DNA from 3 places in the Cupriavidus sp. a3 genome. Region 3 is predicted to be linked to each of the others. Evidence: predicted binding sites of a transcription regulator. Region 3 holds the regulator's gene; each other region holds the start of a gene.
What was found. The regulator sigma-54, encoded in region 3, starts transcription at its own class of promoters, with help from an activator protein. The targets are predictions, from matches to a motif close to TGGCANGNAANCTGCTTT.

Region 1 (3,272 bases), on a different contig from region 3:
GATCTTCCTGACGAAGGGAAAGGCGTTGACCAGCTTGCCGCTGCGCGCGTCGTTGACATAGAAGAAGCCATTGCGGTCGGCCTTGCCGCCCATGCGCTTGCCATCGAGGTCGAAGGTCACGAACTCATTGACGCCGTCGAAGTCCCAGCCGTCGTTCGGCGTGTTCTGGTAGTGCCAGACGATCTTGCCGGTGGCCGGATCGATCGCCACCGTCGACGCGGAGTAGAGATTGTCGCCCTTGCGGATATGGCTGTTCCACGGCCCCGGGTTGCCCGTGCCGAAGTACACCAGCCCGGTGGCCGGATCATAGGTGCCGCCCAGCCAGGTGGCAGCGCCGCCGGTCTTCCAGGTCTCGCCAGGCCAGCTGGCGTTCTCGGCACCGGTCACGCCGATCTCGGTCTTGTTGCCGTCCTTGTCGTACTTGTAGCCCATGTGGCCTTCCACGACCGGGCGCGACCACACCAGTTGGCCGGTTTTGGCATCGCGCGCATCGACGCGGCCGACCACGCCGAATTCGCCGCCCGAGATGCCGGTCAGCACCATGCCCTTGACGATCAGCGGCGCGGCCGTGTACGAGTAGCCGGCCGCGTAGTCCTCCAGCTTTTCCTTCCACACCACCTTGCCGGTCTTCTGGTCCAGCGCCACCAGCTGCGCATCCAGCGTACCGAAGATGACCAGGTTGTCATAGAGTGCCGCGCCGCGGTTCACCACGTCGCAGCACGGCATGATGCCTTCGGGCAGGCGGTGCTCGTACTTCCACAGCTTGGCGCCGGTCTTCAGGTCGAGCGCGTAGATGCGCGAATACGATGCCGTCACGAACATCTTGCCGTCGTGGATCAGCGGCTGCGCTTCCTGGCCGCGCTGCTTCTCGCCGCCAAACGAGAACGACCACGCCGGCACGAGGTTGCCGACGTTCTTCGTATTGATGCGCGCCAGCGTGGAGTAGCGCTGCCCTTGCGGGCCCATGCCCCACGACAGCACGTCGCCGGGGGTCTTTGCGTCGTTCTCGATCATGGCGTCGGTCACTGCCGCCTGCGCGGCCACGCTGGCCGTAGCGGCCGCGACTGCCGTGGCAACCATCACTGCTCGTAACGTCCTCATTGCCTTCTCCTCTCTTTGTTTTGGTTTCCCACCGGTGCGCCAATGCACCACACACCAGACACGAACACGGCAATTCCCATGCCAATCGGATTGCCGCGCGAGCACGCCGGATGCGGCCGCATTGCGTGCCGGCGGCCGTGTCACCACGCAACACTGCGTTGCACCTGCTCCAGATCTGAACAGCCATCCATGCCGGGCGCGGCACGGTTCAAGCCTGCCCCCGGCGGGCCATGCCACGCTGCGGGTCGTAGCCGTGCAGCGCCAGTGCAAAGAACACTGCCGCGCAGCCTGCCACCACCGCCAGGCTTACCGGAGCCACCTGCCCGTACAGCGCGAAGCGGATGGCCTCGACCGCATGCGTGAAGGGGTTGAAGCGCGCGAGCTGATAGACGATCTCCGCCCCCGATTCCTGCAGCTTCCACAGCGGATACAGCGCCGAGCTGACAAAGAACATCGGAAAGATCACGAAATTCATGGTGCCGGCAAAGTTCTCGAGCTGGCGCACATGGACCGACAGCAGCAGTCCCAGCGCGCCCAGCATCAGCGCAGCCAGCGCCATGGCGCCGCTTGCAAGCAGCAGGTGCAGCGGCTCGAAGCGGATGCCGAACATCATCGCCACCAGCAGGAACCCGGCCATCTGCAGCAGCGACAGCACCGTGCCCGCCACCAGCTTGCAGCCGAGCAGCCAGCCGCGCGGCAACGGTGCGGTCAGCAGCAGGCGCATCACGCCCATCTCGCGGTCGTACACCATCGCCAGCGACGACTGCATGCCGTTGAACAGCGCGATCATGCCGAGCAGCCCGGGCGCCACGTAGACCTTGTATTCGATGTAGGTCTCATACGGCGGCGCGATCGCGACGCCGAGCGCATTCTGGAAGCCGGCCGCGAACACCAGCAGCCACAGCAGCGGCCGCACCAGCGACGACAGCAGGCGCCCGGGCTGGCGCAGGTACTTGCGCAGCTCGCGCCCGCAGACGGCGCGCAGCGCGCGCCAGCGATGGATCAGCACGGTGGCCATGGGTTGCGCCTTACGAGGACGGGGCGCGGCACGGGGTGTCGGCCTCGTCCGCGCCCAGGGTGTCGAGGTTGTTCTTCGGGTGCAGCACGCCTTCCACCGGTGCCACGGCAACGACGCCGTCGGGGTGCGCCAGCATGACCGGCTGGCGCAACTGGCGGTCCCAGTGCCGGAACGACAGCGGCGGGCCCTTGAAGCCGTCCACCACCACCTTGCCGGTGACCAGCGCCTGTGCCTGCGCGGCAAAGCCGGCCTTCGGCTGCCTTGCCACGCTTTCCGCGATCGCCTTGATGGCCACCCATGCGGCCCAGTCGTAGCCCGTCATCGGGCGCCCCGCCGCGCGCGTGAAGCGCCGGTTGAGCTGCGGCCCGCCATTGCGCTCCCAGGCCCAGTGCCAGGCCTGGGCGCCGAGGCCGCTGGCACCCGCCACGGGGCGCGGCAGCTGCGTGGCATAGGGCACGCCGCGGGCAAACTCGCCGTCGGCATCGGCGACCACCACCACGTCGTAGTCGGTGCCGCTGGTCAGCAGGTTCAGGTTGGCCTGGTCGCGTTCGCGCGGATCGTTGGACAGCCTGAACGTCCGTTGCGCCGACCACGCGATGCCGAAGCGGCGCGCGGACTGGACCAGCGCGTCGCGCTGCGCCGCGTCGCCCGCCGACGGGCCGCTCAGCAGCAGCGCGCGGCGCCACTTGCGCTGCGCCAGGTACTGCATCAGAGCGTCGGCGCGCATGCGCAGGCTGGGCAGCGTGTGCAGCAGCACGGGCGAACAGGCGGCGCCGCGCAGGTCGTCGTCATGGGCCGAGACGTTGAACAGCAGGGCTTCGCCCGGCCTGACGGCGGCCGCCGCCTGCCGCACCGACGCGGCCGGCAGGTCGAGCAGGATAAAGCGCGTGCCCTGCCGCGCCAGTGCCGCGACCATAGTCCCGACTTCGGCTTCGCTGCGCGCTTCCTGCGCATCGAGCCTGAGCGACTGGCCCATCGCCTCCAAGGCGAAACGCGCCTCCGACGCCGCCACCTGTGCGCCGTCGAGTGCCCGGCCTTGCGGCTGGCCCGGATAGCGCTGCGCGAGGCGGCGGGGTTCATGGCGTGGATCGCCGGCCAGCGACACCACCGCCACGCGCACCTCTGCGGCCTGCACGGTAGCCGCGAACAGGCC
Region 2 (3,272 bases), on a different contig from region 3:
ACTTCCTGGCCCGCGCCGACAAGGTGGCGCTGCGCGCCGGCGCGGACTGGTCGGAAGCGTCCCGCGGCACCAACGCGATCGGCACCGCGCTGGCCGAGAACCGGGCCACGCTGGTCCATGGCGCCGACCACTTCCTGGAGGCCAACCAGTTCCTGACCTGCTCCTGCATGACCATCCTCGATCCCTACGGCAAGACCGTCGGCGCGCTCGATGTGACCGGCGACCAGCGCGGTTTCCACAAGCACACCATGGCGCTGGTGCGGATGTCGGCGCAGATGATCGAGAACCAGTTGTTCGGCAATGCTTTCCGCGACATGGTGTGCATCCGCTTCCATTCGCGCGCGGAGTTCCTGGGCACGCTGGTGGAGGGCATCGTGTCGTTCACGCCGGGCGGGCGCTTCCTGTCGGCCAACCGCAGCGGGCAGTTCCAGCTGGGCCTGTCCAACGGCGCGCTGCAGGCGCATACCTTCTCGTCGCTGTTCGGCCTGTCGATGTCGCAGCTGTTCGATGTGGTGCGCGCCGCACAGGCGGGCATGGTGCAGCTGCAGTTGCCCAGCGGCGTCAAGGTCAGCGCGCGCGTGGAATGGAAGACCGGCCGGGCCGCGGTGCCCGGCGTGGACGAGGCGCGCCCCGATGCGCACGACGCCGTCATGGCGCCACAGCGCCTGCGCGCCGACCCGTCCGGGCCCGCGGGGCCGGAAGGGCTGGATGACCTGGACACCGGCGACACGCAGATCCGGGCCGTGATCGGCAAGCTCCGCAAGGTGATCGGCAAGGACATCCCGGTGATGGTGCTGGGCGAGACCGGCACCGGCAAGGAACTGATGGCGCGCGCCATCCACGCCGACAGCCCGCGCCGCGCCGGACCGTTCATCGCGGTGAACTGCGCGTCGATCCCCGAGAACCTGATCGAGTCGGAGCTGTTCGGCTACGAGGAAGGCGCCTTCACCGGCGCCCGCAAAAAGGGCGGCATCGGCAAGATGCTGCTGGCCAACGGCGGCACGCTGTTCCTGGACGAGATCGGCGACATGCCGCTGCACCTGCAGGGACGGCTGCTGCGGGCGCTGCAGGAGCGCGCGGTGCAGCCGCTAGGCAGCAGCAAGGTGATCCATATCGATGTTTCGCTGGTGTGCGCCACCAACCGCAACCTGCGCGAGATGGTCGCCGGCGGGCAGTTCCGCGAGGACCTGTACTACCGCCTCAACGGCATGGTGGTGCGGCTGCCCGCGCTGCGCGAGCGCAGCGACCTGGACGTGGTGGCGGGCAAGCTGCTGCGCCAGGAGCGAACCGCCGGCGTGCCGCCCCGCATCAGGGACTCGGTGATGGAGATGTTCCGCGCCTACCACTGGCCGGGCAATATCCGCCAGCTCGGCAACCTGCTGCGCATCGCCCGGCTGATGGCGGAAGGCGAAGCCGAGATCACTGAAGACCACCTGCCCGACGATTTCCTGGACGACCTGCGCGAACGGCAGGCGCGCGCGGCCACGCCGGCTGCCCATGCCCTGGCGAGCGCGCCGCCGGCCGCGCAGCCGACGCGGCTGGCCGAGGTCGAGGTCCAGGCCATCGTCGCCACCGTCAGGGCCCACCACGGCAATATCTCGGCGGCGGCCAAGGCGCTGGGCATTTCGCGCAATACCGTCTACCGCAAGATGGAAGAGGCGCGCGGGCTGCCGCACCAGCCCGGTTGAGCGCGCCCGCCACGATGCAGTGGTGTCCCGTTCCTGGACAGGTGTCCCATTTTGAAACAGTCGTGACACAGGGAGCAGGCGCGCACGGGCATCGGCCAGGCCTTCACCCGGCGGCATGATGCGAGGAAATCCCGGGCATGGATGTTGCCTCGAGAAGGATGCGGCAGCCAGCCTGCCGCGCCACAACGATATTCACTAACCACGCCATCCAAGGAGAGAGACATGACCTGGACCACCCCCGCCTACACCGAGCTGCGGCTGGGCTTCGAGATCACGATGTATATCGCCAACCGCTGATCGCGCCCCGGACAGGCGCAACGCCCGCGTTGCCGGGCCGCGCGCCTGCTCCGTGACGCCATGCCCACGACCAAGCGCTCGCGCCATGACAATCATCCGGGTACTGGGGTCGGCCGCCGGCGGCGGCTTCCCGCAGTGGAACTGCAACTGCCACAACTGCGACGGCGTGCGCCGCGGCACCGTGCGCGCCACGCCGCGCACGCAGTCGTCGATCGCGCTGTCCGGCGACGGGCCGGACGCGATCCTGGTCAACGCCTCGCCCGACATCCTGCAGCAGCTACGCCAGACGCCGGCGCTGCAGCCGGCGCGCGCGCCGCGCGACAGCGCCATCGCGGCGGTGCTGCTGATGGACGCGCAGATCGACCACGTCACCGGCCTGCTGATGCTGCGCGAGCACTGCCACGCCTTGCCGCTCTATGCGACCGCGGCGGTCCTCGACGACCTTGGCGCGGCCTTTCCGCTGACCCGCATGCTGTCGCACTACTGCGGCGTGCAGACGCACGCGCTGCCTTGCGACGGCACGCCGTTCACCGTGCCGCCGCTGGCGGGCATGCGGCTCACTGCCGTGCCGCTGCAAAGCAAGGCCCCGCCCTATTCCCCCAGCCGCAACGCCCCGCGCGCCGGCGACAACATCGGCCTGCGCATCGAAGACTGCCGCAGCGGCCGCCGCGCATTCTATGCGCCCGGCCTCGGCAGCGTCGACGACCGCGTCTTTGCGGAACTGCGCGACGCCGACGTCGTGCTGGTCGACGGCACCTTCTGGCGCGAGGACGAGATGCAGGCGCTCGGCTTCTCCGCCAAGGCCGCCGCCGACATGGGCCACCTGCCGCTGTCCGGCCCCGGCGGCATGATCGAAATCCTCGACCGGCTGCCCGCCGCCCGCAAGATCCTTATCCACATCAACAACACCAACCCCGTGCTGGTGGAAGACTCGCCCGAACGCGCCGAGCTGGCGCGGCACGGCATCGAGCTGGCCTGCGACGGCATGGAGATCGCGCTATGACACATTCCATTGCATGGAGCCCCGCGGAGTTCGAGGCCCGCCTGCGTGCCAAGGAAAGCGGCTACCACATCCACCATCCGTTCAACCGGCGCATGGCCGCGGGGGAGTGTTCGCCCGCGCAGATCCGCGCGTGGGTGGCAAACCGCTTCTACTACCAGGCGAATATCCCGCTGAAGGATGCTGCGATCCTGTCCAACTGCCCCGACCGCGACACGCGCCGGCAATGGATCGTGCGCATCCTCGACCATGACGGCACCGACATCGTGCCCGGCGGCATCGAGGCC
Region 3 (3,272 bases):
GGTCGTGCGCCACCTGAAGAAGCGCTATGGCTCGCGCACGGTGGTCAAGGATGTCTCGCTGGACGTGAAGAGCGGCGAAGTGGTTGGCCTGCTCGGCCCCAACGGCGCGGGCAAGACCACCTCGTTCTACATGATCGTGGGGCTGGTGAACCTGGACGAGGGCGATATCGTGCTCGACGGCGACCACATCAGCGGCCTGCCGATCCACGAACGCGCGCGCATGGGCCTGTCTTACCTGCCGCAGGAAGCATCGGTCTTCCGCAAGCTCAACGTCGAGGAAAACATCCGCGCCGTGCTCGAGCTGCAGGTGGAAAACGGCAAGCCGCTGGCCAGGGCCGAGATCGACCGCAGGCTCGACGCGCTGCTCGACGACCTGCAGATCGCGCACCTGCGCAACAACCCGGCGCTGTCGCTGTCGGGCGGCGAACGCCGCCGCGTGGAAATCGCGCGCGCGCTGGCATCGTCGCCGCGCTTCATCCTGCTGGATGAACCGTTCGCCGGCGTGGACCCGATCGCAGTGGGCGAGATCCAGCGCATCGTCAGCTTCCTGAAGGCGCGCAACATCGGCGTGCTGATCACCGACCACAACGTGCGCGAGACGCTTGGCATCTGCGACCACGCGTACATCATCAGCGAAGGCACCGTGCTTGCCGCCGGGCGGCCCGAAGAGATCATCGCCAACGAATCGGTGCGGCGCGTCTACCTGGGCGAAAACTTCCGCATGTGATGTACTGGCCTGCCCGCGGCGGCAGGCCATTGATTCTGCCTGGTTTCACCCCCATCATCTGCATGTGGGACAGCCCACTGCCGGCGTCGATCAAGCCGCGACATCGATAGCAATTTCCGTTCCAACAACGGAAAGATGCGCATAAAATAGGTCGCATGAAACCGTCGCTACAGCTCCGCCTCTCCCAGCACCTGGCACTGACGCCGCAACTGCAGCAGTCGATCAGGCTGTTGCAGCTTTCGACGCTGGAATTGCAGCAGGAAGTCGAACAGGCGCTCACGGAAAACCCCCTGCTCGAACGCGAGAACGACTGGATCGAAAGCCCGCTGCGCGTGGCCGCCGATGGCTCGGTCAACCTGCAGAGCGCGCCCGCGCCGGCACCGGCCGAACCGCAAGGCAACGGCGAGGCGCGCGCCGAGGGCGCGGGCGATGACGACAGCTACGGCGACAGCAACAGCGGCGACGACTATGGCGGCGACTGGAGCCTCGACGATTTCGCGCGCCGCCCGCAAGGCGACGAAGACGAGAAGACGCCGATGCAGCTGCGTGAGGCCGAGCCCACGCTGCGCGAATACCTGATGGAACAGCTCACGCCGCTGAAGATCTCGGTGCGCGACAAGGGCCTGGCCATCTTCCTGATCGAATCGCTCGACGACGACGGCTACCTGAGCGCGACGCTCGAAGAGATCTGCGCCGAACTGCCCGAAGAACTCGAATTCGAGATCGAGGAAGTACAAGCGATGCTGACGCTGCTGCAGAGCTTCGACCCGCCGGGCGTCGGCGCGCGCAACGCGGCCGAGTGCCTGGGCCTGCAATTGCGCCGGCTGCAGCATCCGCAGCGCGAGCTGGCGCTGAACATCGTGCATAACCACCTCGAGCTGCTGGCCGTGCGCGACTACACGCGCCTGAAAAAAGCGCTGCAGGTAGACGAGCCTGCACTCAAGGCCGCGCATGAACTGATCCGCTCGCTGGCACCCTACCCGGGCCACGCATACAGCCGCCCCGAAGCCGACTTCGTCGTGCCCGATGTGTTCGTGCGCAAGAGCGGCAGCGGCTGGATCGCGCAGCTCAATCCGGATGTGATGCCGCGGCTGCGCATCAATGACATGTACGCGCAGATCCTGCGCGGCGCCAAGGGCGAGTCGGGTACCGCAGGCCTGCAGCAGAAACTGCAGGAAGCGCGCTGGCTGATCAAGAATATCCAGCAAAGGTTCGACACGATCCTGCGTGTCTCGCAGGCCATTGTCGAGCGTCAAAAGAACTTTTTCACGCACGGCGAAATCGCCATGCGCCCCTTGGTTTTGCGGGAGATTGCCGATACACTGGGATTACACGAGTCAACCATCTCCCGGGTGACGACCAATAAATACATGGCAACGCCGATGGGTACTTTCGAACTGAAGTACTTCTTCGGCAGCCACGTGTCCACCGAGACCGGTGGCGCGGCTTCATCAACGGCCATCCGCGCCTTGATCAAGCAACTGATAGGAGCCGAAGACCCGAGGAATCCCCTTTCCGACAGTCGCATCGCCGAACTGCTGGGTGAGCAAGGCTTCGTTGTCGCACGACGCACCGTAGCCAAATATCGCGAAGCCCTGAAGATCCCCGCAGTGAATCTCCGCAAGTCTTTGTAGCCGAGCCCACCGCCTGCCTGGTGAGGCTCTTTCAGAAGGAGAAGCGCTATGAACTTCAAGATCAGTGGACACCACCTTGACATCACGCCGCCGTTGCGTGAGTACGTGGAAACGAAGCTGGAGCGAATCGTCAGGCATTTCGATCAGGTCATTGGCGTTAGCGTGCTGCTCTCTGTCGACAATCACAAGGAAAAGGACAGGCGGCAATATGCGGAAATCAATCTACATCTCAGGGGCAAGGACATCTTCGTTGAAGCGCATCATGAAGACCTGTATGCAGCGATCGACGCACTAGTCGACAAGCTGGACCGTCAGGTACTGCGCTACAAGGACCGCGTGCAAGGCCACGACCGCGAAGCGGTCAAGTACCAGATGGCCGCAGCGCAGATGCAGCAATGAGCGTGCCCGGTGGCCCCGCAGAGGGCCGCTGAATCAAAACTGAACAGGCAAGCCGCGCGTAGCGCGGCTTTTTTGCGCCTGCGGCGCTGTGGCGCCTGCGCAAAGGGCCTGTCACCCGTTTGAGACGGAGTGTTCGCAACGGCCGCGGCAGGGTGTATGCTGCGCCATACATGCAGGGCCGCATCCTGCCCGCGCCCGGTTAAGGTGCGGACGCCAACCGGGCGGCGCTGCGCTGCACAATCACAGGGAGGCTGCTGCTCTATAATGGCCGGACGCCTCGGCGTTGCCGGCGACCGGCAGCCCCTGAGCCACACACTGCCCGGCGGAACGGCGGAACCGCCCGCTAACTGAACTCCTGCGCATCGCCCATGAATCGTTTGGCCAAATTGCTGCCACCCGGCAACATCACCCTCGACGTCAGCGTCACCAGCAAGAAGCGTGTGTTCGAGCAGGCCGGGCTCCTCTTCGAGAACAACCATGGCGTGGCGCGCGCCACCGTGACGGACAACCTG

Region 1: a site for sigma-54 is predicted at 1,168-1,185, ahead of ACAD63_RS28505 (PQQ-dependent methanol/ethanol family dehydrogenase). Genes of this name have one in related genera too.
Region 2: a site for sigma-54 is predicted at 1,822-1,839, ahead of pqqA (pyrroloquinoline quinone precursor peptide PqqA). Genes of this name have one in related genera too.

What each region holds. Positions count from the first base shown of each region.
Region 1 covers NZ_CP170644.1:1,482,764-1,486,035, forward strand. Annotated here, with positions in the region: gene ACAD63_RS28505 (PQQ-dependent methanol/ethanol family dehydrogenase) at 1-1,101, opposite strand, end outside; gene ACAD63_RS28510 (ABC transporter permease) at 1,310-2,119, opposite strand; gene ACAD63_RS28515 (ABC transporter substrate-binding protein) at 2,130-3,272, opposite strand, start outside.
Region 2 covers NZ_CP170644.1:1,476,535-1,479,806, forward strand. Annotated here, with positions in the region: gene ACAD63_RS28470 (sigma-54-dependent Fis family transcriptional regulator) at 1-1,688, shown strand, start outside; gene pqqA (pyrroloquinoline quinone precursor peptide PqqA) at 1,911-1,985, shown strand; gene pqqB (pyrroloquinoline quinone biosynthesis protein PqqB) at 2,071-2,988, shown strand; gene pqqC (pyrroloquinoline-quinone synthase PqqC) at 2,985-3,272, shown strand, end outside.
Region 3 covers NZ_CP170643.1:4,258,816-4,262,087, forward strand. Annotated here, with positions in the region: gene lptB (LPS export ABC transporter ATP-binding protein) at 1-727, shown strand, start outside; gene ACAD63_RS20270 (RNA polymerase factor sigma-54) at 883-2,361, shown strand; gene hpf (ribosome hibernation-promoting factor, HPF/YfiA family) at 2,410-2,760, shown strand; gene ptsN (PTS IIA-like nitrogen regulatory protein PtsN) at 3,129-3,272, shown strand, end outside.